One region of the Streptomyces sp. NPDC102402 genome, then DNA from elsewhere that is predicted to be linked to it. Evidence: riboswitches for the same ligand, from Rfam matches in the RefSeq annotation. Region 1 holds a riboswitch; each other region holds the start of a gene.
The links. Region 1 has a riboswitch for thiamine pyrophosphate ahead of thiO (glycine oxidase ThiO). Riboswitches for the same ligand answer to the same signal wherever they lie in the genome.
Positions count from the first base shown of each region.

Region 1 (7,011 bases):
ATCGATCTTTGCGTCAATCTCGGTCACAGGGACAAGCGTGCCATCCCGGACCGACAGTCGGTAGCCGGGCCGGGCGTACGAGGCCGCGCCTACCCCTGGAGCACCGTCGATTTCAGCGGTACGGAGGAGTCGGCGGCCCGTGCCGGATCGATCCGCGCGCCCGCCTCGACGAGCTTGCGTCCCTGTGCCAGATCGCGCGGCCGGCTCACCGCCAGCACCGCCACCAGGACCCCCTGCCGCAGCCAGCAGACAGTCCAGGAGGGGTCCGCCGGAGCGCCCCGCCACAGGAGGGTGTCGGCACCGGCGTGATGGCCCGCGTACTGCACGAAGCGCCCGAACTGCTCGGACCAGAAGTAGGGCACCGGGTCGTACGCCCCGGCCGCCCGGCCCGTGAGGGCGGAGGCGACCGCCCGGGGGCCCTGGAGGGCGTTGTCCCAGTGGTGGACCAGCAGCCGTTCCCCGTAGCGGGCGGAGGGGAAGGAGGCGCAGTCGCCCACCGCGTAGACGTCGGGCAGCGAGGTGCGCAGCGAGCTGTCCGCGGTGACCGAGCCGTCCGGGCCGAGCGCGATGCCCGAACCCGCGAGCCACGCCGTGGCGGGCCGCGCTCCGATCCCCACGACCACCGCCCCGGCGGGGACCGTCCGGCCGTCCGACAGGTGGACGGAGCCCTCTTCGACACGTTCCACCCGGGCCCCGGTGAGGAGTTCGGCTCCGCTCTCGGCGTACCAGGCGGCCATCGGAGCGGCCACCTCGGCGGGCATCGTGCCCGCGAGAGGACGGTCGGCGGCCTCGACGACGGTGACCGCGCAGCCGGCCGCCCGGGCGGCCGTGGCGAACTCGGCGCCGATCCACCCCGCGCCGACGACGACCACGTCGTGCCGCCGCTCCAGGACGGGCCGCAGCCGCGCTGCGTCGTCGAGGGTGCGCAGCAGGTGCACACCGGGGACGCCCTCGGTGCCGGGCAGAGCGACGGGCTCCGCCCCGGTGGCGAGGACCAGGACGTCGTAGGCGACGGGCCCCTCGGCCGTGTCGAGCTCGTGCGCCCCGGCCCGCAGGCCGGCCACGTCCAGCCCCAGGCGCAGGGTGATGCCCAGCTCCTCGAAGTCGACGTCGAAGGCGGAGTCCTCGGCCTTGCCGAGCAGGACCGCCTTGGACAGCGGCGGCCTGTCGTACGGCTGGTGCGGTTCGGCGCCGATCAGCGTCACCGGGCCGGTGAAGCCCTGTTCGCGCAGGGCCACGGCCGTCTGCACCCCGGCCATGCCCGCGCCCACGATCACGACTCCGCGCGGGTGTCCCGCAGGCGGATCCTCTGTCTGCTCGCTCACCCGTCCACCCTAATCACCTGACGTGACGTCAGTCGGCGAGTTCCTCGACCACGCTCGTCCCGCTGCCCTCCTGGGACTCCCACTCCCATGTCTCGTCCAGGCGGACGCGGCCGTCAGGGAGGTCGGTGACGGTCGATCCGCAGTGCCCGCAGGAGGTCGTTCCGTCCTGCTTCAGCTGGACGTAGCGGAAGTCCAGGGTGTCCGCGTCCCGCGTCCCGACGAGATGCCCGCGGACGATGTCGCCGCCCGCGTACTCCGCCCAGATCCGGCCCTCCCGCTCGTGGTACGTGAAACGGGTCCGGGTCCCGACCTGGCCGGGGGCCTGGTCGGCGACCGGCGAGAGGACGAGTCCGTCGAGCGAACGGGCCACGGGTACGGCTCCCTTACTGGCATCGGCCGGTGGGGTCTAGGCTGGCCACCGTAAGACACTCGCGGGAGTCCGGACGCACCGGGCTGAGAGGGAGGCTGGCCGGCCTCCGACCGTACGAACCTGATCCGGGTCATGCCGGCGAAGGGAGGGGCTGGACGCCCATGCGCATCTCCGTACAGAGTTCCGACGTCCTGGTCGTCGGGGGCGGCATCATCGGGCTGGTGACCGCCTGGCGGTCCGCACAGCGTGGTCTGAGCACGACGCTGGCCGACCCGGAACCCGGCGGCGGGGCCGCCCGGGTGGCGGCCGGGATGCTCGCCGCCGTCACCGAGCTCCACTACGGGGAGCAGATGCTGCTCGGCCTCAACATGGCGTCCGCGGCGCGCTATCCGGACTTCGTGGCCGAGCTGGAGGAGGCGAGCGGGCAGGAGACCGCCTTCCGGGCCTGCGGCACGCTGTCCGTCGCCCTGGACTCCGACGACCGGGCCCACCTGCGGGAACTGCACGCCCTGCAGCAGCGTTCGGGGCTGCGGTCGGAGTGGCTCACCGGCCGCGAGTGCCGGCGTCTGGAACCGATGCTCGCCCCCGGCGTACGCGGCGGGCTCCGGGTCGACGGCGACCACCAGGTGGATCCCAGGAGGCTCGCCTCGGCCCTGGTCACGGCGTGCGAGCGGTCGGGCGTGCGCTTCCGCCGCGCCTGGGTCGAACGGCTCTCCGTCACGGGCGGCCGTGCTACGGGAGCCGTTCTCGCGGACGGTACGGATCTCGCCGCCGGCCAGGTGGTCCTGGCCGGAGGCAGCCTCAGCGGCCGGCTCGCGGGGATACCCGAGGCGGTCGTCCCGCCCGTACGCCCGGTCAAGGGGCAGGTGCTGCGGCTGACGGTGCCGCCCGCGTACGCCCCCTTCCTCAGCAGGACGGTGCGGGCCGTCGTGCGCGGCAGCCACGTCTACCTGGTGCCGCGCGCCAACGGCGAGCTGGTGGTCGGCGCGACGACCGAGGAGCAGGGCTGGGACACCACCGTCACCGCGGGCGGGGTCTACGAGCTGCTGCGGGACGCCCACGAGCTGGTGCCCGGGATCACCGAGCTGCCGCTGACCGAGACCCGGGCCGGGCTGCGGCCCGCCTCACCGGACAACGCGCCGCTGCTGGGCCCCACCGCGCTGGACGGCCTGCACCTGGCCACCGGCCACCACCGCAACGGGGTGCTGCTGACCCCGGTGACCGGCGACGTGATGGCGCACGTGCTCACCACGGGCGAGCTGCCCGAACTGGGCCGCCCCTTCGCACCGCGCCGCTTCGCGCCGGCGGCCGCCTCCCCGGGGGCCTCGCGGCTCCCGGGCCCCGAAGCCACCACCCCCGCCTCCCAGGAGCAGCCCGCATGACACAGTCCGTGCCGTCCGCCGGCCCCGTGAGGGTCTCCGTCAACGGGGAGCAGCGCGCCGTCCCCGCCGGCACCGCGCTGGGCGCCCTGGTCGGGGAGCTGACCGCGGCTCCCTCCGGGGTCGCCGCCGCGGTCAACGAGGCCGTCGTCCCCCGCGGCCAGTGGTCCGCCACCGCTCTCCGCGACGGCGACCGCGTCGAGATCCTGACCGCCGTCCAGGGAGGCTGACCATGTCCGACGATCTCTTCACGCTCGGCTCCACGACGTTCTCGTCCCGGCTGATCATGGGTACCGGCGGTGCGCCCAGCCTCGACGTGCTGGAGCGCTCGCTGATCGCCTCGGGCACGGAGCTGACGACCGTGGCGATGCGCCGGCTCGACCCGACCGTGCGGGGTTCGGTGCTCTCCGTCCTGGAGCGCCTCTCCATCCGGGTCCTGCCGAACACCGCGGGCTGTTTCACCGCCGGTGAGGCCGTGCTGACCGCCCGGCTGGCCAGGGAGGCGCTGGGCACCGACTGGATCAAGCTGGAGGTGGTGGCCGACGAGCGGACCCTGCTGCCCGATCCGATCGAGCTGCTGGACGCGGCCGAGGTCCTCGTCGACGACGGCTTCACGGTCCTTCCGTACACCAACGACGACCCGGTCCTGGCCCGCAGGCTCCAGGACGTGGGGTGTGCGGCGATCATGCCGCTGGGCTCCCCCATCGGGTCGGGGCTCGGCATCCGCAACCCCCACAACTTCCAGTTGATCGCCGAGCGGGCGGAGGTCCCCGTGATCCTGGACGCCGGTGCCGGGACCGCGTCGGACGCGGCGCTGGCGATGGAGCTGGGCTGTGACGCTGTGATGCTCGCCTCGGCGGTGACCCGGGCACAGGAACCCGAGCTGATGGCGGCGGCGATGCGGCACGCCGTGGACGGCGGGCGCCTCGCGTACCGGGCGGGACGGATCCCGCGCCGCCATTTCGCGGAGGCGTCGTCCCCGGTGGAGGGCCGTGCGGTGCTGGATCCGGAGCGTCCGGCCTTCTGATCCGGCACCGGGGGGCGTCCCCCGGTCACAGCACGTGCATGCCCCTGTCACGGCTCCGCACCGGAAAGTCCCCCGGGGACCGTGACCTCTCCGCGGTGTCCGTGGCAGCTCGTAGACTCGCTCCGTGGACACGACCCTCCAGGACCCCTTGGTCGGGCAGCTGCTCGACGGCCGCTATCGCATCGATGCGCGCATCGCCGTCGGCGGTATGGCCACGGTCTACCGGGCCGTGGACACCCGGCTCGACCGTGTGCTCGCCCTCAAGGTGATGCACCCGGCGCTCGCGACCGACGCCGCGTTCGTCGAGCGCTTCATCCGCGAGGCCAAGTCCGTCGCGCGGCTGGCCCACCCCAATGTGGTGGGTGTCTTCGACCAGGGCGCCCAGGGCGCATACGTCTACCTGGCGATGGAGTACGTCGCCGGGTGCACCCTGCGTGACGTCCTGCGCGAGCGCGGGGCGCTGCAGCCCCGCGCCGCCCTGGACATCCTCGAACCGGTGCTGGCCGCCCTCGGGGCCGCCCACCGCGCGGGCTTCGTCCACCGCGACATGAAGCCGGAGAACGTCCTGATAGGGGACGACGGCCGCGTGAAGGTCGCGGACTTCGGCCTCGTACGAGCCGTGGGGACCGCCACGGACACCACGGGCTCGCTCCTGGGCACGGTCTCGTACCTCGCCCCGGAGCAGATCGAGCAGGGGACGGCCGACACCCGGTCCGACGTCTACGCCTGCGGTGTGGTGCTCTACGAGATGCTGACCGGCGGCAAGCCCCATGCCGGGGACACCGCCGCACAGGTCATCTACCAGCACCTGAACCAGGACGTCCCAGCACCGTCCGGTGCCGTTCCGGGCCTGGCCGGCGGGCTGGACGAGCTGGTGGCCGTCGCCACGGCACGCGATCCCGATCTGCGTCCCGCCGACGCGGTGGCGCTTCTCGCGCGGTCCCGCGAGATACGCGCGGACCTCACCGAGGAGCAGCTCGACGCGGTGCCCCCGCAGGCGATCGCGGAGTCGCGCGACGCCGCCGAGGACCGTACGAGCGTGATCCCCCGGGTGATCCCGGCCGGCCAGGGCACCGCGCACCACACCAGCCGCCTGGAGATGCCGGCCCCGTCGGTGCCCGGGGAGCAGGGGCGCGGACGCCGCCGGTCCTTCTCCGGCCGGGGCCGTCGCGGGATGCTCGCCGTGATCGTGGCCGTCCTGCTGGTGCTGGGGACGGGCGCGGGCGTCTGGTACATCAACTCCGGTCAGTTCACCCGGGTCCCCTCGCTCCTGGGCCAGACCCAGAGCGCGGCCGAGCGGCGGCTCTCGGACGAGGGCCTCGACCTCAAGGGCGTCGACCGTGCCTACAGCGACACGGTGAAGCGAGGCACGGTGATCAGCAGTGATCCCGGCTCCGGTGAGCGGATCCGGGGCAACGACGCGGTGAAGCTGGTGATCTCGCGCGGCCCTGAGATCGTGAAGGTGCCCGATGTCGAGGGCCTCGCCCTCGCGGACGCCCGGCGCGCGCTCAAGGAGACGGGACTCGCGCCCGGGATGGTGACCCGGGAGTTCAGCGAGGAGACCGACCGGGGCAAGGTGGTCCGTACGGATCCGCGTGCCGGCACCGAGCGCCACCCGGACTCGGCGGTCGCCCTGGTCGTGAGCAAGGGCAGCCCCGTCGACGTCCCCGACGTCACGGGCCTCTCCGTCGAGGACGCCAGGACGGCGCTGGACGAGGCGGGCCTCGACGCCGAGGTGCTGACGGAGCGGGTCAACTCCCCCGAGGCGGCGGGCGAGGTCGCCCGGCAGTCGCCCGGCAGCGGTGCCGAGGCCGCCGAGGGCGACACGGTGGAGCTGACGGTCTCCAAGGGGCCGCGCATGCTCCAGGTCCCCGATGTCACGGGGAAGGACGTCGACGAGGCCCGGGGCACCCTGGAGGACGCGGGGTTCGAGGTCAAGGTCGACCGCCCCTTCCTCTCGTTCAGCGACACGGTCGGGAGCCAGTCGGTCGAGGGCGGCGAGACGGCCGCGGAGGGCTCCACGATCACCATCAGGACCAAGGGGCTCTAGGGTCTCTCCGTTCGGATCAGGCCGGATCGCGGAGCGGGGCACGCGAGCCCGGCATGATCCGGACGAGAGGCCCCGGGCACATCGAGGACAGGCGGAACATGCGCAACCCTGTAGGCGGTCACGTTCCCGTGGCCGGTGGACTGGCCAAGACCGGCCTCGGCTACGCACGGGAGCTGGCGGCGGAGACCGTCCAGGTCTTCGTCGCCAATCCGCGCGGCTGGGCGACGCCGTCCGGCAATCCGGCACAGGACGAGCTGTTCCGCTCGCAGTGCGCGGCCGAGTCGGTCCCGGCGTACGTCCATGCCCCGTATCTGATCAACTTCGGCTCGCACACCGAGGCCACGGTCGAGCGGTCGGTCCTGTCGCTGCGCCACTCGCTGCGCCGGGCGAGGGAGATCGGCGCCCTCGGTGTGGTGGTGCACACCGGCTCGGCGACCGGCGGACGCCCGCGCGAGGAGGCCCTCGCCCAGGTGCGTACGCACATGCTTCCGCTGCTGGACGAGCTGACGCGTGACGACGATCCGTACCTGCTGCTGGAGTCGACCGCCGGCCAGGGCTCCTCGCTCTGCTCGCGGACCTGGGACTTCGGCCCGTACTTCGAGGCCCTGGACTCCCACCCCAAGCTGGGGATCTGCCTGGACACCTGCCACATCTACGCGGCGGGGCACGACCTGACGGGCCCCGTCGGGATGCGGCAGACCCTGGATCTGCTGGTGGAGACGGTCGGCGAGGGGCGGTTGAAGCTGATCCACGCCAACGACTCGAAGGATGTGGTGGGGGCTCACAAGGACCGGCACGAGAACATCGGCGCGGGTCACATCGGTGTCGAGCCGTTCCGTGAGCTGTTCTCGCATCCGGCG
Region 1 covers NZ_JBIWKR010000003.1:925,543-932,553, reverse strand. Annotated here, with positions in the region: gene ACIRJR_RS13770 (Rv2175c family DNA-binding protein) at 1-27, opposite strand, end outside; gene ACIRJR_RS13765 (NAD(P)/FAD-dependent oxidoreductase) at 90-1,325, opposite strand; gene ACIRJR_RS13760 (hypothetical protein) at 1,354-1,695, opposite strand; TPP riboswitch at 1,747-1,859, shown strand; gene thiO (glycine oxidase ThiO) at 1,857-3,077, shown strand; gene thiS (sulfur carrier protein ThiS) at 3,074-3,304, shown strand; gene ACIRJR_RS13745 (thiazole synthase) at 3,307-4,101, shown strand; gene pknB (Stk1 family PASTA domain-containing Ser/Thr kinase) at 4,226-6,151, shown strand; gene ACIRJR_RS13735 (deoxyribonuclease IV) at 6,250-7,011, shown strand, end outside.

Region 2 (7,011 bases), on a different contig from region 1:
CCGGCCCTCGGCTCCGTACCGCGCTGTCACGAAGGGCCCGCCGTCCACGGCGGGCCCTTCGTGCGTTCCCACGGCCGGCGCGCTCCCACGCCGGCGCGTGCGATCGGTCACGGTCCGCGCGCTGCCCGGGCCGTCCCCGGGCCTGGCGAAGGGCCCCGGAAGGGGCCACGACGCCACCGTCGGGCGACCGGCGGCAGCCGGGTCCGGGGCCCCTCGCCTCTCCTGAGCCGCTCGCGGTCCCTACTACCTCTGCGTGTCTGTAACACTGGAGGAACCATGCCTAAGCCCGGAGAACTCACTTTCGTCGCGCCCCGTGGAGCCAAGCGGCCGCCGCGGCACCTCGCCGACCTCACCCCCGACGAGCGCAAGGAAGCAGTCGCCGCGACCGGCGAGAAGCCCTTCCGCGCCAAGCAGCTGTCGCAGCACTACTTCACGCGGTACGCGCACGACCCGGCGGAGTGGACCAACATCCCGGCCGCGTCGCGCGACAAGCTCGCCGAGGCGATGTTCCCGGATCTGATGTCGGTCATGCGCCACATCAGCTGTGACGACGACACCACCCGCAAGACGCTCTGGAAGCTGCACGACGGCACGCTCGTCGAGTCCGTGCTCATGCGGTATCCGGACCGGGTCACCATGTGCATCTCCTCGCAGGCGGGCTGCGGGATGAACTGCCCCTTCTGCGCGACCGGGCAGGCGGGTCTCGACCGGAACCTGTCGACCGCCGAGATCGTGCACCAGATCGTGGACGGCATGCGGGCCCTGCGCGACGGCGAGGTCCCGGGCGGGCCGGCGCGGCTCTCCAACATCGTCTTCATGGGCATGGGCGAGCCGCTGGCCAACTACAAGCGCGTCGTCGGGGCGATCCGTCGGCTGACGGACCCGGAGCCTGACGGCCTGGGGCTCTCCCAGCGTGGGATCACCGTGTCCACGGTGGGCCTGGTGCCGGCGATGCTGCGCTTCGCCGACGAGGGCTTCAAGTGCCGCCTCGCCGTCTCGCTGCACGCTCCGGACGACGAGCTGCGCGACACCCTCGTCCCCGTGAACACCCGCTGGAAGGTCCGTGAGGTCCTGGACGCCGCCTGGGAGTATGCGGAGAAGTCGGGCCGCCGCATCTCCATCGAGTACGCGCTGATCCGGGACATCAACGACCAGGCGTGGCGGGGCGACAGGCTCGGCCGGCTGCTCAAGGGCAAGCGGGTACACGTCAACCTCATCCCGCTGAACCCGACCCCGGGCTCCAAGTGGACCGCCTCGCGGCCCGAGGACGAGAAGGCGTTCGTCGAGGCGATCGCAGCCCACGGCGTGCCGGTCACCGTCCGGGACACCCGTGGCCAGGAGATCGACGGCGCCTGCGGGCAGCTGGCGGCCTCCGAGCGCTGAGGGGGTTCCGGGACCGGCGCTATCCGGCCGGTCGGGCATGATCCGGCCGGTGTAGCCTGGCCAGGAAATCAACTGCATATTCCGACAGGGGAGCGCCACAGCGCTGAGAGTGCGGCACCGAGGACAGGTCGGCCGCAGACCCTCTGAACCTCGCCCGGGTCATTCCGGGTAGGAAGTTCGGACCTTACTCAAGCTGTTGCGCCCTGCCCGCTCGCCGAGCGGGCAGGGCCGCGTCTCTTCCTGGTCACCTCCAGGAGGAATCAGATGAACACCACCACGAAGTACGCCGCGACGGCGCTCGCCGCCGCGCTCGGCGTCACCGTGCTCGCGGGCTGCGGCGGCTCCGACGACAAGGCCTCCGGCGACACGGGGGCCGGCTCCAAGACCGTCACGCTGGTCAGCCACGACTCGTTCAACGCCTCGGACGCCGTGCTGAAGGAGTTCACGAAGGAGACCGGCTACAAGGTCAAGGTGCTCAAGAGCGGGGACGCCGGAGCCGCGCTCAACCAGGAGATCCTGACCAAGGGATCCCCCCGTGGCGACGTGTTCTTCGGCGTCGACAACACCCTGCTCTCCCGCGCCCTGGACGCCGGCCTGTTCACGCCGTACGAGGCGAAGGGCCTCGGCCGTGTCGCGGCCGACGCCCAGCTCGACGCGGACCGGCACCGGGTCACGCCCGTCGACACCGGCGACATCTGTGTCAACTACGACAAGAAGTACTTCGCCGACAGGAAGCTCGCCCCGCCGAAGTCCTTCGACGACCTGCTGAAGCCCGCGTACAGGAACCTCCTCGTCACCGAGAACGCCGCGACCTCCTCGCCCGGCCTCGGCTTCCTGCTCGGCACCGTCGCCACCTACGGCGAGACCGGCTACCAGGACTACTGGAAGAAGCTGAAGGACAACGGCGTCAAGACCGTCGACGGCTGGGAGCAGGCCTACAACGAGGAGTTCTCCGGCTCGGCCGGCGGCAGGAAGACCAAGGCCGACCGTCCGCTCGTCGTCTCGTACGCCTCCAGCCCGCCCGTCGAGGTGCTGTACGCCGATCCGAAGCCCACCGAGGCCCCGACAGGAGTCGCCACCGGCACCTGCTTCCGCCAGACCGAGTTCGCCGGCCTGCTGGACGGCGCGAAGAACGAGGCGGGCGGCAAGGCGCTGCTGGACTTCCTGATCAGCAAGCGGTTCCAGGAGGACATGCCGCTGAACATGTTCGTGAACCCGGTGGTGAAGGACGCGAAGCTGCCGGAGCTCTTCACGAAGTTCGGCGCGACCGTGGACGAGCCGACGACGGTGGCCCCGGAGAAGATCGCCAAGAACCGTGAGCAGTGGGTCCAGTCATGGTCCTCGCTCGTCGTGAAGTAGCCCGCGCGCGTACCGCGTGGAGGGGGAACGCGGTGCGGCTCGGCCTGATGGCCGTGCCCGTCGCGTTCTTCGGGCTGCTCTTCGCCTATCCCGTCGCCGCGATCGTCGGGAGGGGCCTGAAGGCGGAGGGTGACTGGCAGTTCGGCCGGATCGGTACGGTGCTGAGCCGGCCCGACATCCTGGACGTCCTCTGGTTCACGACCTGGCAGGCTCTCGCCTCCACCGTGCTCACCCTGCTGATCGCGCTGCCCGGCGCCTACGTCTTCGCCCGCTTCGACTTCCCCGGCAAGCAGCTGCTGCGGGCCGTGGTGACCGTGCCGTTCGTGCTGCCCACCGTCGTGGTGGGCACGGCGTTCCTCGCCCTGCTGGGGCGCGGCGGTTTCCTCGACGACTTGTGGGGGGTCAGGCTCGACACCACCGTGTGGGCGATCCTGCTCGCCCATGTCTTCTTCAACTACGCCGTCGTCGTACGGACCGTGGGCGGCCTGTGGGCGCAGCTCGACCCCCGCCAGGAGGAGGCCGCACGGGTCCTCGGGGCGGGACGGTTCGCGGCATGGCGGCGGGTGACCCTGCCCGCGCTGGGCCCGGCGGTGGCAGCCGCCGCCCTGATGGTCTTCCTCTTCACCTTCACCTCCTTCGGAGTCGTCCAGATCCTCGGCGGCCCGGCCTATTCCACGCTTGAGGTGGAGATCTACCGGCAGACCGCGCAGCTGCTGGACCTGCCGACGGCCGCCGTGCTGACCCTGGTGCAGTTCGCGGCGGTCGGCGGGATCCTCGCCGTGCACGCGTGGACCGTACGGCGCAGGGAGACCGCACTGCGGCTGGTCGATCCGGCGCAGACCTCCCGGCCGCCGCGCGGGGCCGGACAGCGTGCGCTGCTCGGCGGCGTCCTGCTGACCGTGCTCCTGCTCGTCCTGCTGCCGCTCGGCGTGCTGGTGGAGCGTTCCTTCGACACCTCCGGCGGCTACGGGTTCGCCTTCTACCGCGCCCTGCAGTCCGCCGACGCCAACGGCTCCACCTTCCTGGTGCCGCCGCTCGACGCGATCGGGAACTCCCTGCGGTACGCGCTGGCCGCGACCCTCATCGCCCTCGTGATCGGTGGCCTCGCCGCCGCCGCCCTGACCCGTCGGGCGGGCCGGCTGGTCCGGGGCTTCGACGCGCTTCTGATGCTGCCGCTCGGTGTCTCAGCCGTCACCGTCGGCTTCGGCTTCCTCATCACGCTCGACGAGCCGCCGCTCGACCTGCGGACGTCCTGGATCCTCGTCCCGCTCGCCCAGGCTCTGGTGGGCGTGCCCTTCGTCGTACGGACGATGCTGCCGGTGCTGCGTGCCGTGGACGACCGGCTGAGGGAGGCCGCGGCGGTGCTCGGCGCCTCGCCGCTGCGGGCCTGGCGCGAGGTGGACCTGCCGCTGGTCCGGCGGGCCGTCATGGTCGCCGCGGGCTTCGCCTTCGCCGTGTCGCTCGGTGAGTTCGGAGCGACCGTGTTCATCGCGCGTCCCGACAACCCCACCCTGCCGGTCGCGGTGGCCAGGCTGCTGGGGCGTTCCGGAGAGCTCAACTACGGCCAGGCGATGGCCCTGAGCACGATTCTGATGCTCGTCTGCGCGGTGTCGCTGCTCCTGCTCGAACGTATCCGCACCGACCGATCCGGGGAGTTCTAGAGATGCTGGCAGTGGAGTCCGCCACGGTCCGCTTCGGGAAGCGCACCGCCCTGGACGCGGTGGACCTGGTGGTCGCGGACCACGAGATCGTCTGTGTGCTGGGGCCGAGTGGCAGCGGCAAGTCGACGCTGCTGCGGGCGGTGGCCGGGCTGCAGCCCCTGGACGGCGGGCGGGTGCTGCTGGACGGTGAGGACCAGGCGCCGCTGCCCGTGCACCGGCGCGGTCTCGGGCTGATGTTCCAGGACCACCAGCTGTTCCCGCACCGTGACGTCGGCGCCAACGTCGGCTTCGGCCTGCGGATGCACGGCGTCACCCGGGCCGAGCGCGACCGCCGGGCCGATGAGCTGCTGGACCTGGTCGGCCTGCCCGGAGCCGGACGGCGGGCCGTCGCCGCGCTGTCCGGCGGCGAGCAGCAGCGGGTGGCCCTCGCACGGGCCCTGGCCCCGCGTCCGAAGTTGCTGATGCTGGACGAACCGCTGGGTCAGCTGGACCGGAGCCTGCGGGAACGGCTCGTCGTCGAGCTCCGTACCCTCTTCGGCAGGCTGGGCACCACGGTCCTCGCCGTCACCCATGACCAGGGCGAGGCCTTCGCGCTCGCCGACCGGGTCGTGGTCATGCGGGACGGACGGATCGCCCAGGCCGGCACCCCGCTGGAGGTCTGGCGGCATCCGGCGTCGGCGTTCGTCGCGCGCTTCCTCGGTTTCGACAACCTGGTGGACGCCACGGTCACCGGCACGACCGCCGACACCGCCTGGGGCGAGGTACTGGTGCCCGACGGCTCCTCCCAGGGTGAGTGCGAGCTGCTCGTCCGGCCGGGCGGTGTCCGGATCGGCGGCCCGAAGGGCGGCCTGCGCTGCACGGTCGGCGTACGCACCTTCCGCGGGCACCACGTCACCGTCCTCCTGCACCCGGAGGACGGCCCGGCACTGGAGGCGGAGTGCGGCCTGCGGGAGACCCCGGACGAGGGAACGGCCGTCGGCGTGACCTTCGACCCCGCGGAGACGGTGGTGCTTCCCCCGGCGTGACCTGTCCGGCCGGCGGCCAGCACCCTGAAGAACGGCTGGGAGGCGGCTCTTCGGCGCCCTGGACGCCGGGCTCGACACCCGATGACCGCGACCGGTCGCGGTCAGCCCGTCAGCCGCGCGAGCGCCCCGGCCGCCTCCTCCACCGTGTCGACGAGTGCGATCCGGGACTCCATCTTCCGGCCCTCGGCCAGCGCGCTCAGCAGCGGCCAGGCGGGCAGCTTCTCCGTCCAGTGAGCGCGGTTCACCAGCACCATCGGCGTGGGCGCGGAACGCGACTCGTAGTAGTTCGGCGTCGCGTTGTCGAAGATCTCCTGCACGGTCCCGGCGGCGCCCGGAAGGAAGATCACACCGGCGGTGGAGCGGGCCAGGAGGCCGTCCTCGCGCACGGCGTTCGCGAAGTACTTGGCGATGTGGTCCGCGAAGGCGTTGGGCGGCTCGTGGCCGTAGAACCAGGTCGGTACCGCCACCGAGGAGCCGCCGTCGGGCCAGCGGTCCCGCACGGCGAACGCGGCCTTCGCCCAGTCGGTGACCGAGGGGCTGAACGACGGTGCCGAGGCGAGGAGCTCGCAGGCCTTGAGCAGCATGGCATCGGAGTGCGGTGCGGCGTAGGCACCGAGGTTGGCCGCCTCCATGGCGCCCGGGCCGCCGCCCGTCGCCACCGTCAGACCGCTGCGGGCCAGCTCCCTGCCGAGCACCGCCGCGCCGCGGTACTCGTCGGAGCCCCGGGCCATGGCGTGGCCGCCCATCACGCCCACCACGCGTGCTCCGACGAGGTGTTCGTCCAGTGCGTCGGAGACCGCGTCGTCGTGCAGGGCCCGCAGCATCGAGGCGAAGACGTCACCGTTCGACCTGGTCAGCTGGAACCAGTCGTACGCCCGTGCGTCCGGGGTCGAGGCGTACCCCCCTTCGGCCAGCCCCTCGTACAGCGCCTCGGGGGTGTAGAGGAGGCCACGGTAGGGGTCGAAGGGCAGCCCGGGCACCGGCGGGAAGACGAAGGCCCCGTCCCCGCGTATCTTCGCCTCGGCGTGGGGCGATATGCGGCAGCCGAGGAAGACAGCGGCCCGGGTGTCCGTCGTGAGCAGGACGCCGGTCCGGTCCGTCAGGTCGACGGACTGGACACGGTGGCCGGCGAGGGTTCCGGCCTCGGCCGCCTTGTCGAATGCTGTGAGCGTCTCGATCTCGACGCCAAGTGCGTACGCGTACTCGTCCGGATTATCCACGCCGCCATGCTACGTACCTCCCCGGCGAGGGGTGTCACCCCGTCAGAGGCAGCGCAGCGAGCTCCGCGATCACCCAGGTCAGCGGCGCGAAGACGGCGAGAAGCACAAGTGCCCGCAGGGCGGCGGCGGTGCGCAGCGCGGAGGCCGGGGCGCCGAGCCGCAGCAGGGTCGCGGCCGTACGGGCGCGGGCCTGCTTGGCCTCCAGCGCCGTGGTCAGCAGCGTCGCCAGGGTGCAGCCGATGACGAGCAGGGCGCCGAGCGCCGTGAGCGGGCCGAAGGGGCGGGGCCCGCCCGTGTACAGCACGGAGGCGGCGATCACCCCGGACACCACCGCGCAGACGATTCCCAGTGGCCGCCCGATGC
Region 2 covers NZ_JBIWKR010000010.1:156,230-163,240, forward strand. Annotated here, with positions in the region: gene rlmN (23S rRNA (adenine(2503)-C(2))-methyltransferase RlmN) at 277-1,383, shown strand; TPP riboswitch at 1,460-1,576, shown strand; gene ACIRJR_RS26560 (thiamine ABC transporter substrate binding subunit) at 1,648-2,742, shown strand; gene ACIRJR_RS26565 (ABC transporter permease) at 2,790-4,403, shown strand; gene ACIRJR_RS26570 (ABC transporter ATP-binding protein) at 4,406-5,428, shown strand; gene ACIRJR_RS26575 (LOG family protein) at 5,530-6,648, opposite strand; gene ACIRJR_RS26580 (hypothetical protein) at 6,683-7,011, opposite strand, start outside.
Region 2: it holds a riboswitch for thiamine pyrophosphate, as region 1 does, so the genes downstream of both, ACIRJR_RS26560 (thiamine ABC transporter substrate binding subunit) here and thiO (glycine oxidase ThiO) in region 1, are expected to answer to the same signal.

Region 3 (7,011 bases), on a different contig from region 1:
CACACGCTGGGTGACTTCGACGGCAATCTGGAAGAGGCACTGGGTCGCATCCTCGCCAAGGAGCAGAACGCCGGCTGAAGAGGAAGGTCCGGCCGTTCATCGGACACCGGGGGCCCGTGGTGACGCGTCCGGTGTCCCGGCTCACGTCTTGCGGCGTCGGCCCCTCCCGGTCCGTGCGGGTGCAGGAGCCGCGGCTTCCGCGCCGAGCCCCGTGCGGTCCGCGGAGACCACCAGGGCCGCGAGCACCGTCGTCACCGGCACCGAGGCGACCAGCCCGATCGATCCGACCAGCGTCCTGACGATCTCCTCCGCGACCAGTTCGCTGTTGGCCACCGTGCCCACGCTGCTCTGCGCGATCGAGAAGAGCAGCAGCAGAGGGAGCGCCGCGCCCGCATAGGCGAGCACGAGCGTGTTGACGACGGACGCGATGTGGTCGCGCCCGATCCGGATGCCCGCCCGGTAGAGCCCTCGCACGCCCATCGTCGGGTCGGCCTGGTGCAGTTCCCACACCGCCGACGTCTGGGTGACGGTCACGTCGTCGAGGACGCCGAGGGAGCCGATGATCACCCCGGCCAGCAGAAGGCCGCTCATGTCGATGTCCGGATACAGCCCGTGGATGAGGCCGGTGTTGTCGTCCGTGTTGCCGGACAGGCCGGCCCAGCCGATGAACAGGGAGCCCAGCAGCCCGATCAGCAGCAGCGAGATGAGGGTGCCGATCACGGCCACGGAGGTGCGGGCTGTCAGGCCGTGGCAGGTGTAGAGGGCGATCAGCATGATGGCACTGGCCCCGATCACCGCGACGACCAGCGGGTTCGATCCCTGCAGGATCGCCGGGAGGATGAACAGGGTCAGCACGCCGAAGGAGACGGCGAGCGCGATCAGTGCCATCAGTCCGCGAAGCCTGCCCACCACCACCACCGCGAGGGCGAAGATCCCCGCGAGCAGCGCCATCGGGACCGTGCGGTCCACATCGGTCACCGAGTACTGCAGGTCCCGGGGCGCGTCCGGCGCGTAGGCCACGACCACTCCCTGGCCCTCCCGCAGTTGGCGCGGCGCGTCGGGCTGGACGACCTCGACGAACGTACGGCCCTTGTCCTCACCGGTGGTCACTTCGATCGTTGCCTTCTTGCACTCCCCCGACTGCTCGTCGACGGCTTCCCGTCCCGAGGGAGTGGAGGTGTCGCCCGTCGGAGGTACCTGCGAGGCGTTGACATCCGCGCAGTCGACCGCGACGACCTTCGTCACCCGCCCGTCCTGGGTCTGCCGGTCGAAGCCGACACCCGTGCGTTCATGGGCGGGTGCCCCTCCCGGCCAGAACGCCACCAGGCCGACCAGTACCGCTGCGGCGAAGGGGATCACCACGGCGGCGATGACCTTGCGCAGGTGCTTGGACACGGGCGCGGCGGGACCGTGGCTGTGTGTGTGGCCGTGTGCATGACTCTGGGTGCTGCCTGCTGCGGGGCCGTGGGGTTCGGGGGCGCTTCCGGGGGACGTCACCCCGCGATCATCCCAAGAACGAGGGAGGCCCTCTGGCCAGCACGCCAGGCGGGAGGCTAGCGTGGAGACACATTTGCACACGCGGGAGCTCGGAGCACCGGGCTGAGAGGGCGCTGACCTCCGTACATCCGTACGGGACACGCTGCGCCGACCGCCGAACCTGTTACCGGGTAATGCCGGCGTAGGGAGTAGGTCTCATGACCACAGCGGACGCACGCACGCCTGCCTCGACACAGGATGCGCGGAATGCGCAGGATGTGAAGGACGACGAGGCCGGGAAGTCCATCGGCTGGCACAAGGGATACGTCCAGGGTTCACGCCCGGACCTCCGTGTGCCGGTCCGTCAGGTGCACCTCACCAACGGCAAGGACGTGACGCTGTACGACACGTCAGGGCCGTACACCGATCCGGCCACCGACACCGACGTACGGCGCGGCCTCGCCCCGCTCCGGGAGAACTGGATCATCTCCCGTGGGGACACCGAGGAGTACGCGGGCCGTCCCGCGCGCCCCGAGGACGACGGGCTCAAGCACACCTCCCCGCGCGGTGGTCTGCGCAATCTCGACGCGGTGTTCCCCGGCCGCCCCCGTCAGCCACGCCGCAGCCGCGACGGGCAGCCGGTCACGCAGCTCGCGTACGCCCGTCGGGGCGAGATCACCCCGGAGATGGAGTACGTCGCCATCCGGGAGAACGTCGAACCCGCGGTCGTGCGCGAGGAGATCGCCGCCGGCCGGGCGGTCCTGCCGGCCAACGTCAACCACCCGGAGATCGAGCCGATGATCATCGGCAAGCGATTCCTGGTGAAGGTCAACGCCAACATCGGCAACTCCGCCGTCACTTCCTCCATCGAGGAGGAGGTGGACAAGATGACCTGGGCGACCAAGTGGGGCGCCGACACGGTCATGGACCTCTCCACCGGACGCAACATCCACACCACCCGCGAGTGGGTCCTGCGCAACTCCCCCGTGCCCATCGGCACCGTGCCGCTCTACCAGGCCCTCGAGAAGGTCGACGGCCGGGCCGAGGAGCTGACGTGGGAGATCTACAAGGACACGGTCATCGAGCAGGCCGAACAGGGCGTCGACTACATGACCGTGCACGCCGGGGTCCGGCTGCCCTACGTCCCGCTGACGGCCCGCCGCAAGACCGGCATCGTCTCGCGCGGCGGGTCCATCATGGCCGCCTGGTGCCTCGCGCACCACAAGGAGTCGTTCCTGTACGAGCACTTCGAGGACCTCTGCGAGATCCTCGCCGCGTACGACGTGACGTACTCGCTCGGCGACGGTCTGCGCCCCGGCTCCATCGCCGACGCCAACGACGAGGCGCAGTTCGCCGAACTCCGCACGCTCGGCGAGCTCAACACCGTCGCCAAGCGGTTCGGCGTCCAGACGATGATCGAGGGCCCGGGGCATGTCCCGATGCACAAGATCAAGGAGAACATCGACCTCCAGCAGGAGATCTGCGAGGAGGCCCCGTTCTACACGCTGGGCCCGCTGACCACCGACGTCGCCCCCGCTTACGACCACATCACCTCCGGAATCGGTGCGGCGATGATCGCGTGGTGGGGGACGGCGATGCTCTGCTACGTCACGCCCAAGGAACACCTGGGGCTGCCGAACCGCGACGACGTGAAGACCGGCGTCATCACGTACAAGATCGCCGCGCATGCGGCGGACCTCGCCAAGGGGCACCCCGGGGCGCAGGAGTGGGACGACGCCCTGTCCGACGCCCGGTTCGAGTTCCGCTGGGAGGACCAGTTCAACCTGGCGCTCGACCCGGACACCGCACGGGAGTTCCATGACGAGACGCTGCCGGCCGAACCGGCCAAGACCGCGCACTTCTGCTCGATGTGCGGCCCCAAGTTCTGCTCGATGAAGATCTCCCACGACATCCGGCGGGAGCACGGGGACGGGCAGGACGAGATCGAGGCGGGGATGGCCGAGAAGTCCAAGGAGTTCGCTGCGGCGGGCAACAGGGTCTATCTGCCGATCGCCGACTGACGCCTTCTCCTGGGTGGGTGAGGGTGCCGCCCTGACCTGGGCGTCACCCTCACCAGGCCCTGATCGCTCCGGCCCGGCCGTCCCGCTCCGCCCGCCTCCGCCTGGTCACTCCGGCTGGTGCTCCGGGCCGCCGAAGTCCGGACTGGTGAAGTCGGGGCTGGTGAAGGTCGGCCGGGGGCCGGCCGACGGGCCGTCCTCCGGCCCGGAGAAGTCGGGTCTGCTGTAGCCGATCTTCGGGATCCGGTTGGCCGATCGGTGCGGCATCCGCGACGCGGGTCCCGCGGTCGGGTCGGCCAGCGCGTCCCGGAGGAAGGGCAGGATGCCACGTTCCAGGAGGGCGTGGCGCCAGGCCTCCCGGGCGCGCGCGACATCCTCCGGCAGTTCCTCCTCCTCGTCCACGGCGGGCAGCGCGGTGGCGCCGTTGCGCAGGGCCGTGACGAGGAGCCCCACCGCGGCGACCAGGATGGCCGCGGCGGCGACGGCCGCGAAGAACCAGCCGGCGGCGACCATGGTTCCGGCGAAGGCCGGGGCGGGGCTGAGTGCCTTCAGGGGGTACCCGATCAGCAGGAATATCAGGGCGGCCGCACCTGCGAGGACGGGCGCCAGCACGGCGATCACCGCCAGGGTTCCGGCCCCCGTGGGATCGGCCTCGTCCGTGGCCGTCCCGAGGACGGACGCGTGGGCATCCGGGGCCTCCGGCCCGCGCAGCTCGCTGCGGACCTTCACGTAGTGGTCGTACTCGGTGGCGGCCGCCGCGGTGATCAGCAGGGTGGCGTTGAGCGCCATCGTCCGCAGCTGTTCCGTGTTGAGACGGTCGCCGACCCCGTCCAGATCCGGCCGTTCGTGGGCGTGACGCAGCGCGTCGGCAAGGATCCGCTCGTATTCCGGGCGGTCCTCGGCCAGCAGGTGCGGAGCGCTTTTCATGTGCATCCCCCGATGCTCCGTAGTGCCTGACCGGCCGTGCGGGCCGTGCGGTCGGGCGAAACGGAGGAGAGCCTGCTACTGATACGCCGATGGTAGAGCGCCTACGGCGCGGGGTGACAGGGGGTTTCCGGAAATAGGCCCAGCCGTCGACGTGTCAGGTCGTGATGCGTCTTCCCCGGTACTCGTCAGTCATGCAGGGGAAGTTGGACGACCAGCAGCTTTCCGGCCATGGTCACTCCGCCGTCCATGGCGATGGCGAGCCCGTCCGCGTATACGTGCGGGCCGTCCACCACGGTCCGTTGCACGTCCTCGCCGTCCTCCGACCCGACCTCACCGAGCAGGTACGGAATGGGGCTGTGACCGTGGACGACGCGCTGCCCGCCGTACGTCGCCATCAGGTCGCGGACGGCCTGTGCGCCGCCCTCGTCGCGGAAGGCGAAGCGCTTGGTGAGCTTGCGGAAGAGGTCCCAGCACTCGTCGGCGTCGTTCCGCGTCAGAATGGCGTGCACCGTGTCGTTGACGTCCTCGATGGTGGATCCGTAGTCGAGGTAGGCCGTCGTGTCGGAGTGCATCAGCAGGTGCCCGTCCTCCTCGACGACCGCGTCGAGCCGGGCCATCCACTGGAGATGGACGTCCTGGAGCCGCTCCATGTCCGTCTTCTGGCCGCCGTTGAGCAGCCAGGCGGCCTGGAAGGTCGCCGTTCCCGCTCCGGAGTTCACCGGGGTGTCGCCGAACCGCTTCGCGCCGAGCAGGAGCAGTTCGTGGTTGCCCATGAGGGCCTTGCAGTACCCGCCGGCCGCCGCGGCCTCCGCGGAGAGCCGCATGACGAGGTCGATGACGCCGATGCCGTCCGGGCCGCGGTCGGTGAAGTCGCCGAGGAACCACAGCCTGGCGGTGCCGGCCGCCCACCGGCCGTCGGCGTCGACGAGACCCTGCTCGTGAAGTGCGGCCAGGAGCTCGTCCAGGTAGCCGTGGACGTCGCCGACGACGAACAGCGGCCCCCGTCCGGATCCGCCGGAGGACCGGGCCTCGGGCACCGCCTGCACCTGGACGGTGTCGCCCCGCTTGATCACCGGCAGGTCGCGCTCGGTGGGGGTGTACCCCTCCGGCAGCTCGTCGCCCACCGCTGCGTTGCCGGGATGCGGCGGAAGCGGCTCCCTCGGCACCTGGGCATACGGCGGTACGCGGAAGTCACGCAACGTCGCAGTCCGCACTACGGGTTCCTGACCGGCCCCCTGAGTCATCGACCCCTCCACCACCGTCGCGCCTCCGTACACCTGACGGGCCCTGCCTGGTAGAGGTGGTCCGCGGTGTCGTGCGCCCATCATAGGAATGCGGATCGTGCTGTGTGACGCACCAGGGGTGGTGAATCCGTGCGCGCACCTGGTTCATCGGCCGTTTGGTCCGGATTAATCCGATCAGTCCCCGGCGGGTGACCGGGGAGCGCTGACCGTGGTGCGCGGCGGACGCCGCTGGGAGGACGTCCGGACGATGAGTTCCGTCGGTATCACCTGCTCCACCGGTCCGTCGTGCTCGACCCCTTCGATGGCGTCGATGAGGAGCTGGACGACCGCCGTGCCGATTCTGCGGGGCTTGAGCGAGAGCGTCGTGATGGGGGGTTCGGTCGAGGCGTACACCGTGGATTCGCTGCAGCAGACCAGCAGGAGGTCCTCGGGCACCCTCAGGCCGTAGCGGCGGGCGGCGGCGAGCAGATCCGTGCCGTTGGGGTCGAAGAGCCCGTAGACGGCGTCGGGGCGGTCGGGCCTGGCGAGGAGGCGGTCTGCGGCGACGGCACCCGCGCAGGGGTCGTGGGCCGGATAGGACTCGTAGACCGGGTCCTGGCCGACCCGCTCGCACCAGTGGAGGTAGGCGGTGGTGGAGAGGCGGGTGTAGGTGTCGGTGGTGGTGCCGGTCAGCAGCCCGATGCGGCGGGCTCCCGCGGCCGCGAGGTGATCCAGCAGGTCGAGGACGGCCGCCCGGTGGTCGTTGTCGACCCAGGCGGTGACCGGAAGCGTGCCGGCCGGGCGCCCGTCCGAGACGACGGGAAGACCCTGGCGCACGAGTTCGGTGACCACGGGGTCCTGGTCGGAGGGGTCGATGACGACCGTTCCGTCGAGTGCGACGTTCGACCAGACGTCGTGGCGTGAGGTGGCCGGAAGGATCACGAGGGCGTAGCCACGGGCGAGCGCGGCCGACGTGGCGGCTCTCGCCATCTCGGCGAAGTACGCGAACTCGGTGAAGGTGAAAGGTTCATCCCCGTACGTGGTCACGGTCAGGCCGATGAGCCCCGACTTGCCGGTACGGAGGGTTCGGGCCGCCGCGGACGGGCGGTAGCCCAGCCGTTCGGCGACCTCGCGGACATGGCGGCGGGTGGCATCCGGAAGCCTGCCCTTGCCGTTGAGCGCGTCGGACACGGTCGTGATGGAGACCCCGGCCGCCGCGGCCACATCCCGGATCCCCGCCCGTCCCTGTCGGCCGCTGCGCCGGGGCGTCTCTGTCCGGCTCACCTGGTGCTTCCCTGCTGCTGTCATGGCGAGCCGATAGTAGGGCTCCGGTGCCGAGTTGGGCCGGTCGCATATGCCTACGTTGA
Region 3 covers NZ_JBIWKR010000001.1:553,878-560,888, reverse strand. Annotated here, with positions in the region: gene ACIRJR_RS02275 (SsgA family sporulation/cell division regulator) at 1-78, shown strand, start outside; gene ACIRJR_RS02270 (YibE/F family protein) at 142-1,497, opposite strand; TPP riboswitch at 1,569-1,702, shown strand; gene thiC (phosphomethylpyrimidine synthase ThiC) at 1,695-3,497, shown strand; gene ACIRJR_RS02260 (hypothetical protein) at 3,603-4,427, opposite strand; gene ACIRJR_RS02255 (metallophosphoesterase) at 4,607-5,680, opposite strand; gene ACIRJR_RS02250 (LacI family DNA-binding transcriptional regulator) at 5,840-6,952, opposite strand.
Region 3: it holds a riboswitch for thiamine pyrophosphate, as region 1 does, so the genes downstream of both, thiC (phosphomethylpyrimidine synthase ThiC) here and thiO (glycine oxidase ThiO) in region 1, are expected to answer to the same signal.

Region 4 (7,011 bases), 380 kb from region 1:
TCCGGTTGAGCCACGGGTCCATGCCCATGTGCTGCCACGCCATGTTGGCGTGCTCGCCGTTGCCGGTGAGTTTGCGTTCCGTCTCCATGAGCTTGGTGCCGTAGCTCTTGAGGAACTGGTCGTCGTAGTCGCCGGTCCGCATCAGGTTGCTCATGACCTGGAAGCCCATGGGGCCGCTGCCGTCCCGGCCGATGGGCTGGTCGCCGAGCCTGACCATGTTGCCCTTCCAGCTCGTCATGTCGGCCGAGTCGCTCTGCGTGGCGGTGGCGAGCGTCAGACCCAGATTGCGCTGGAGGTCGTCGAGCTTGTCGAGCCGTTCGCGGCCCACGTTCGGGTTCACGGCCGGGTCGTTGACGCCCTGCCAGAACGCGAGGGTCTTCTCGGGGCCGAGCTGCGTGGCGAACCGCTCGGCGAACAGCGGGTCGTCCTTGTACTTCTCCAGACCGCCGTTGATCTTGTCGAAATCGGCGGGTGTGAGGTCCTCGGGACTCTTCGCCGCGATCTTGGCGAGGTCCTCCGCGGCCTGGACCGCCTCCGCCGCGGAGTCGCGGTCCTTGTAGTCGGCGTCCGAGAAACCCATCTTGGCCTGGTCGGCTATCGCGGTCAGGACCTTGCTCGCCGAATCGTCGCTCTCCGAGGCCTTCTGGAGGATCGCCTGCACCTCGTCGCGCAGCGCGGTGACGTCACTCTCGCTGTGCTCGGGAACGGACGTGCCCTTCGCCGCCCGGTCCGGGTGGATGTTCATGGTGACGGTGAAACCGCCGCCGCCCGTGCTGGTGACGGTCAGATTCTTCTTCTGCCCCCGGGTGATGGCGGCCTCGAGATCCTTCTTGTACTGCCGGAGCTCGTCCCGGGTGTCACCGAGGATCTTGTGAATCGTGTTGGCCTGTGTGTGGGCGTCGCCGAACTCGCCGGCGGTCTTGCCGACGAACTCCTTGGTGACCTGGGCGTTCATGCCGGCCCAGTTCCCGGTGTTGGCGGCCTTGTGCAGTCCGTCCTCGGCCTGTTTCCTCAGCTCCACGAGGTGGCGTACGAGCAGGCCCCAGTCGGAGACGGCCTCGTCGAGCGTCGTGAAGTTGGCGAAGCGCAGCGCGTCGAGATCCATGAGGTGTCGTTTCTCCTGTACGTCTGTGTTCGCGCCGCTACTTCTTGGGCTCGTACGCCGGGTTCTTCCTGCCCGGCTCGCCGGCCCGCTCGTCGAATCCGGCGTCCAGGGTCTCGATGCTGCTCACCTGCCGCTGGATGTAGTGCTCGTCACCGGCGTGCACCTTCTTGGTGACCTGCATGTGGTTGGAGATGTGGGCGCACGCGTCCATGAGCGACTTCAGTTGCTCCTCCCACCGGTTCGACACGTGCTTGAGCCCGCCGCCCAGCGCGAAGCCCTGGCCGCTCAGGTCGCCGGCGGCCTTGTCACTGCTGGGAACGGCCACACGGGCCTTGTTCCAGAGGTTGTCGTAGAGGCTGTGCGCCTGGCTGCCGATCTTCGCCAGGTCGCCCTGGTCCACCTTGAGGTCGCCCGTCTGCCCCGGCAGAGCCATGGAGCCCCCGCCGCCGGGGTCGAGTTGGTTCAACTGCATTCCGGTCGACTGCCGGCCGGCGGCCTCCGCCTTCAGCTGCTCCCACTCGTCCCATGCCATGGGTGACCCTTCCCCGCGTACCGGTCCCGCCGCTTCGCACCCGGCGGGTGCCTCGGTTTCAGGCCAAGCTAGCAACTCGCCCAGACGTTCACATGGGGTGAGTCCGGATCCTCGAGCAGCGGTTGTGTGCATCCCGTGGAGGCTGCCGGGAGTGACGCGGACCGAATGCCTGTTTCATCCGGACGAGGCCGGTCTGTCTGCCTGCGACCCGCGCGACGAGCGTGACCCGATCGACATCCGATCCGCGCGGAACCATCCCGGCGCGCCGTTCCGGCTCCCGTGCCGATCGGCCCCTCCGGCCGGGCCCGGACGGCCGCCCGGCTATCCTGGCCGCCGAACCGGACACGGGGTGCCCCGCAGGGGGCTGAGAACACACCCGTCGAACCTGAACCAGTTAGCACTGGCGGAGGGATGTCTCATGCCGTTGCCGTACGCCCAGGAAGACCGTGCGATCGGGAAGCGGGCGGCCCCGGACCCGGGTTCCGCCTTCGAAGGCCGCATGCCCGCGGCCCCCGGCGACCTCCGGGTCGAGACGCACGGGACAGCCCCCGTCCCCGAGGACCGGCGCTACGGCGGCCCCGGCCGGCTGTTCACCGTCTGGTTCGCCCCCAACCTGACCATGACCGGTGTCTTCACCGGCACCGTGGGCATCGCCCTCGGCCTGGACTTCGCCACGGCGCTCGTCGCCGTCGTGCTCGGCACGCTCGTGGGGGCGGTGCCCACCGCGTACCTCGGCACCTGGGGAAGCCGGACCGGAGTCGGCCAGATGTCCCTCGCGCGGCTGGCGTTCGGCCGGGGCGTCGTGCTGCCCGGCGCGCTGCAGTGGCTGTCCTCGATCGCCTGGGACGCGCTGATCGGCCTGTTCGGCGGGGACGCGCTGGCCCAGCTGTTCGGCTGGCCCTTCTGGCTGGGCGTACTGGTCATGATGGCCGCCCAGGGTGCGCTCGGCGTACTGGGGTACGAGGCGATCCACCGGTTGCAGACCGTGATGACGTTCGCCCTCGCCGCCGCCTTCGCCGTGCTCTCCGTGAAGCTGCTGGACGGCGTCCACCCCGCCGCCTCCGGCACCGTGCACGGAGGCGACCGGGCGGGCGCGTTCGTCCTGACGTGCACGATCGCCCTGAGCCTGGCGCTGTCGTGGGCCCCCTACGCGAGTGACTTCAGCCGGTATCTCCCGCCCACCACCTCGCGGACGCGCATGTTCTGGTGCACGCTGCTGGGCATCAGCGTCTCCTTCGTGGCGGTCCAGACGCTCGGCCTGTGGGGCGCGTCCGTCTTCACCGACCAGACCGCACGCGGGATCGACACCCTGCTGGGCGGGGGAGCGCTCGGGGCCTTCGGTCTGCTCGCCGTGGCGCTCGCCGCGCTGTGCAGCAACGCCATGAACGACTACAGCGGGTCGCTGGCGCTGCAGGCGATGGGGGTGCGCGTGCCGCGCCCCGTCGCCGCCGCGCTCGCCGCCGTGCTCGGATTCCCGCTCGTGCTGTGGATGCACGCCGCCGACACGACGGCGCGCTTCCAGAACGTCCTGCTCCTGGTCGGTTACTGGATCCCCGGCTTCGTCGCGATCGTGGCCGTCGACTGGGTGGTGCGCGCCAGGGCCCGCGGCGGCGCACCGGTCGACCTCGCGGCCGAGAGCGCCGTCGGCCGGCCGTGGTGGCCGGCGCTCACCGCCTTCGGGGCGGCCTTCGCCGCGGCGGTGCCGTTCATGAGCACCGGCCTGTACGTCGGGCCGGCGGCGAAGGCCCTTCATGGGGCGGACCTCGCCTACGGCGTGGCGTTCATCGTGGCCCTGGTGCTCTACGCCCCGCTGCGGCTGCGCCTGCGCTCCTGACGGACGGGTCACCGGATCGCGCGGCGCGGACCGGCCGTACGGCGATGAGCGGGTGGTCGGGCCCGACCGGGCCGAGGCCTTCGGCGCCGCCCCCGGGAGATCCCGGACCGTCGAGGAACCCGGCGTCCGCCCTGTGGTGGTCCGTCCGGTCTCCGGGGACGCCGTCCTCGTGGAAGACCGCCTCGGCGGGGCAGACCGGTCCGCGGCGTGATCACTCGGCGCTCTCGTGCCCGGCGGAGGGGGCGGTCCCGGCGGAGCCGTCGTCCTCGTCCTGCCGCATCAGCTCGGCGAGCTTGAACGCCTCCTCGATGAGCGTCTCGACGATCTTCGACTCGGGTACGGTCCGGACGATCTCGCCCTTGACGAAGATCTGCCCCTTGCCGTTGCCGGACGCGACACCGAGATCAGCTTCCCTGGCTTCCCCGGGGCCGTTCACCACACACCCCATGACGGCCACGCGCAGCGGGATGTCCATGCCCTCCAGCCCGGCCGTGACCTCGTCGGCCAGCTTGTAGACGTCGACCTGGGCGCGCCCGCAGGACGGGCAGGACACGATCTCCAGGCCGCGCTGCTTGAGGTTCAGGGCCTCCAGGATCTGGAGGCCCACCTTGACCTCCTCGGCGGGCGGCGCGCTCAGGGAGACGCGGATGGTGTCGCCGATGCCCTGGGACAGCAGCGCGCCGAACGCGACAGCCGACTTGATGGTGCCCTGGAAGGCCGGGCCGGCCTCCGTCACTCCGAGGTGCAGCGGGTAGTCGCACTGAGCGGCGAGCTGCTTGTACGCCTCGACCATGACGACGGGGTCGTTGTGCTTCACGGAGATCTTGATGTCCCGGAAGTCGTGCTCCTCGAACAGCGACGCCTCCCACAACGCGCTCTCGACCAGCGCCTCCGGAGTGGCCCTGCCGTACTTCTTCAGCAGACGGCGGTCGAGCGATCCCGCGTTGACCCCGATGCGCACCGGCGTCCCGTGGTCCTTGGCGGCCCGCGCGATCTCGCGGACCTTGTCGTCGAACTGCTTGATGTTGCCCGGATTGACGCGCACGGCCGCGCACCCGGCCTCGATGGCGGCGAACACGTACTTCGGCTGGAAGTGGATGTCCGCTATCACCGGGATCTGCGACTTGCGCGCGATGGTCGACAGGGCGTCGGCGTCGTCCTGGGTGGGGCAGGCGACCCGGACGATCTGGCAGCCGGAAGCGGTGAGTTCGGCGATCTGCTGGAGGGTCGCGCCGATGTCGGACGTGCGGGTCGTGGTCATGGACTGGACCGATACCGGGGCGTCGCCGCCCACGGGTACGGTCCCCACGTGGATCTGGCGGGTGGTGCGTCGCAGGGCCGGCCTCGGCGGCACCGTCGGAACTCCGAGAGCGACAGGCATGACAGGTCCCCAAACGGTCGGCCGGTCCGGGTGGGCCGGGCTGTGGCTGATGGCTGTGCGTCGTCGAGGGCTGTGGACGTGCTGGAGGAGTGCGCGGCGGCGGGAGCACCTCGCGGGCAGCCGGTGCACGGGCGTGCCGCGCGGTCGTCACCGTGCGGGTGGGCGCCGGTCGCCCGTCGGCCCGCCCGGCGTCAGCCGACGGGGAGGGAGGCGGTGGCCTCCTGCCCCGTCCGCCGTGCGGAGGGGGAGGCCAGGGCCTCCATCAGCGTGTGCTCATCGCGCCCCACCGGGTTCGGGCGAGACCTCGCCGGCCAGCGGTGTCCGCGGCACACGGCCGGTGACCGGGTCGGCCAGCCGGCCGGGCATGGTGAACACGACGTCCTCGGCGATGCCCCTCTGGAGCTCCACCCGGCCGAAGCCGAGTCCGGCGAGCCGGGCGAGGAGCCCGTCGACGAGGATCTCCGGGGCACTGGCCCCCGCGCTGACGCCGACCGCCGACACGTCCTTCAGCCAGGCCGGGTCGAGGTGCGTCTCGTCCGGCACCAGTCGGGCGGCGGCGCCGTGGTCGCGGGCGACCTCGACCATGCGCAGCGAGTTGCTGGAGTTGGGCGAGCCGACGATCAGGACCAGGTCGTTGGCGAGAGCGAGGTCCTTGACGGCGTTCTGCCGGTTCTGGCTGGCGTAGCAGATGTCGTCACCGGGAGCGATCAGGTCGGTGAAGCGGGCGCGCAGGGCGTCGACGACGCGCCGGGTCTCGTCGAACGAGAGGGTGGTCTGGGTGAGGACGGCGACCGGGGTGTCGTCGGGCAGGCCGAGGCGCCGTACGTCGTCCTCGGTCCCGATGACGACGATCCGGTCGGGGGCCTCGCCGAGGATGCCCTCGACCTCCTCGTGGCCCTCGTGCCCGACGAGGAGGACGGTGCGGCCGTCACGCGCGAAGCGCACCGCTTCCTGGTGGACCTTGGCGACCAGCGGGCAGGTGGCGTCGATGACGTCGAGCCGCCGGCCCGCCGCTGCGGAGCGCACCCCGGGGGCGACGCCGTGAGCGGAGAAGACACAGACCGCGCCCTGCGGGACCTCCTCCTCGCTGTCGACGAACACCGCCCCGCGCTTTTGCAGTTCCGAGACGATGTGGTGGTTGTGCACGATCTCCTTGCGCACGTACACCGGCGCCCCGTGCAGGTCCAGCGCCCGCTCGACGATGCCGATGGCGCGCCGTACGCCCGCGCAGAAGCCGCGCGGCTGGGCCAGGACGACGTTCCCCGCGCTCACGCCACGTCACCCCCCGCCGGTACGGGGACGGCGCGGGGCACACGGTGCGGGGCGCGTGCGTCCAGCCTCAGGCGCAGCCGGCGGGGGTGGTAGATGGTGGCCAGCGGGACCGGACGGATGTCCATGCCGGGCTCGCAGGTGACGCGCCAGCGGCTGAGGACGGTGGCGAGCCCCAGGGTGGCCTCGGTGCGTGCGTAGAGATCGCCGATGCATTTGCGGGCGCCGGTGCCGAACGGCACGTAGGCGTGGCGCGAGGCCGGGTCGATGCGGTCCGGCAGCCAGCGGTCGGGGTCGAACTTCCCGGCGTCCTCGAAGGCGTCCTCGTACTGCGCGACGGCGGCAGGGCTGAAGACGACGGTGGACCCGGTGGGCAGTCGACGGCCCGCGAGTTCGGTCGGCGAGGTGGTGAGACGGGTGAACAGCCAGGCGGGCGGGTGCAGTCGAAGTGTCTCGGAGATGATCCGGTCGGTCAGGGACAGCTTCGGCAGGTCGTCCCACTCCGGGGCGCGGCCGTCGAGGACGGTGTCGATCTCGTCGTAGAGCGCGGCCTCGATCTCCGGGTGCTGGGAGAGGAGGTAGAAGACCCAGGTGAGGGTGCCGGCGACGGTCTCGGTGCCGGCCGCCATGACGGTGATGACCTGGTCGTGGATCTCCTTGTCGGCGAGCCGGCCGCCGTCGTCGTCACGGGAGGCGATCAGGGCGGCGAGCAGGTCGTCGCGCTCGGTGTCCGAGCTGCGGTAGTCGTCGATGAGCCGCTGGGTGGTCTCGTGCAGGAAGTCCAGGTTGCTCTTGTAGCGGCGCTGGGAGGGCAGCGGCAGCCGACGGATCGAGGCCGGCAGGAACATCTGCCGGAACAGGCCGTTGAGCACGACGTCGAAGGAACGTTC
Region 4 covers NZ_JBIWKR010000003.1:550,217-557,227, forward strand. Annotated here, with positions in the region: gene ACIRJR_RS11960 (hypothetical protein) at 1-1,105, opposite strand, end outside; gene ACIRJR_RS11965 (hypothetical protein) at 1,143-1,637, opposite strand; TPP riboswitch at 1,973-2,066, shown strand; gene ACIRJR_RS11970 (purine-cytosine permease family protein) at 2,056-3,471, shown strand; gene ispG (flavodoxin-dependent (E)-4-hydroxy-3-methylbut-2-enyl-diphosphate synthase) at 3,683-4,852, opposite strand; gene ispH (4-hydroxy-3-methylbut-2-enyl diphosphate reductase) at 5,126-6,124, opposite strand; gene ptlI (pentalenene oxygenase) at 6,121-7,011, opposite strand, start outside.
Region 4: it holds a riboswitch for thiamine pyrophosphate, as region 1 does, so the genes downstream of both, ACIRJR_RS11970 (purine-cytosine permease family protein) here and thiO (glycine oxidase ThiO) in region 1, are expected to answer to the same signal.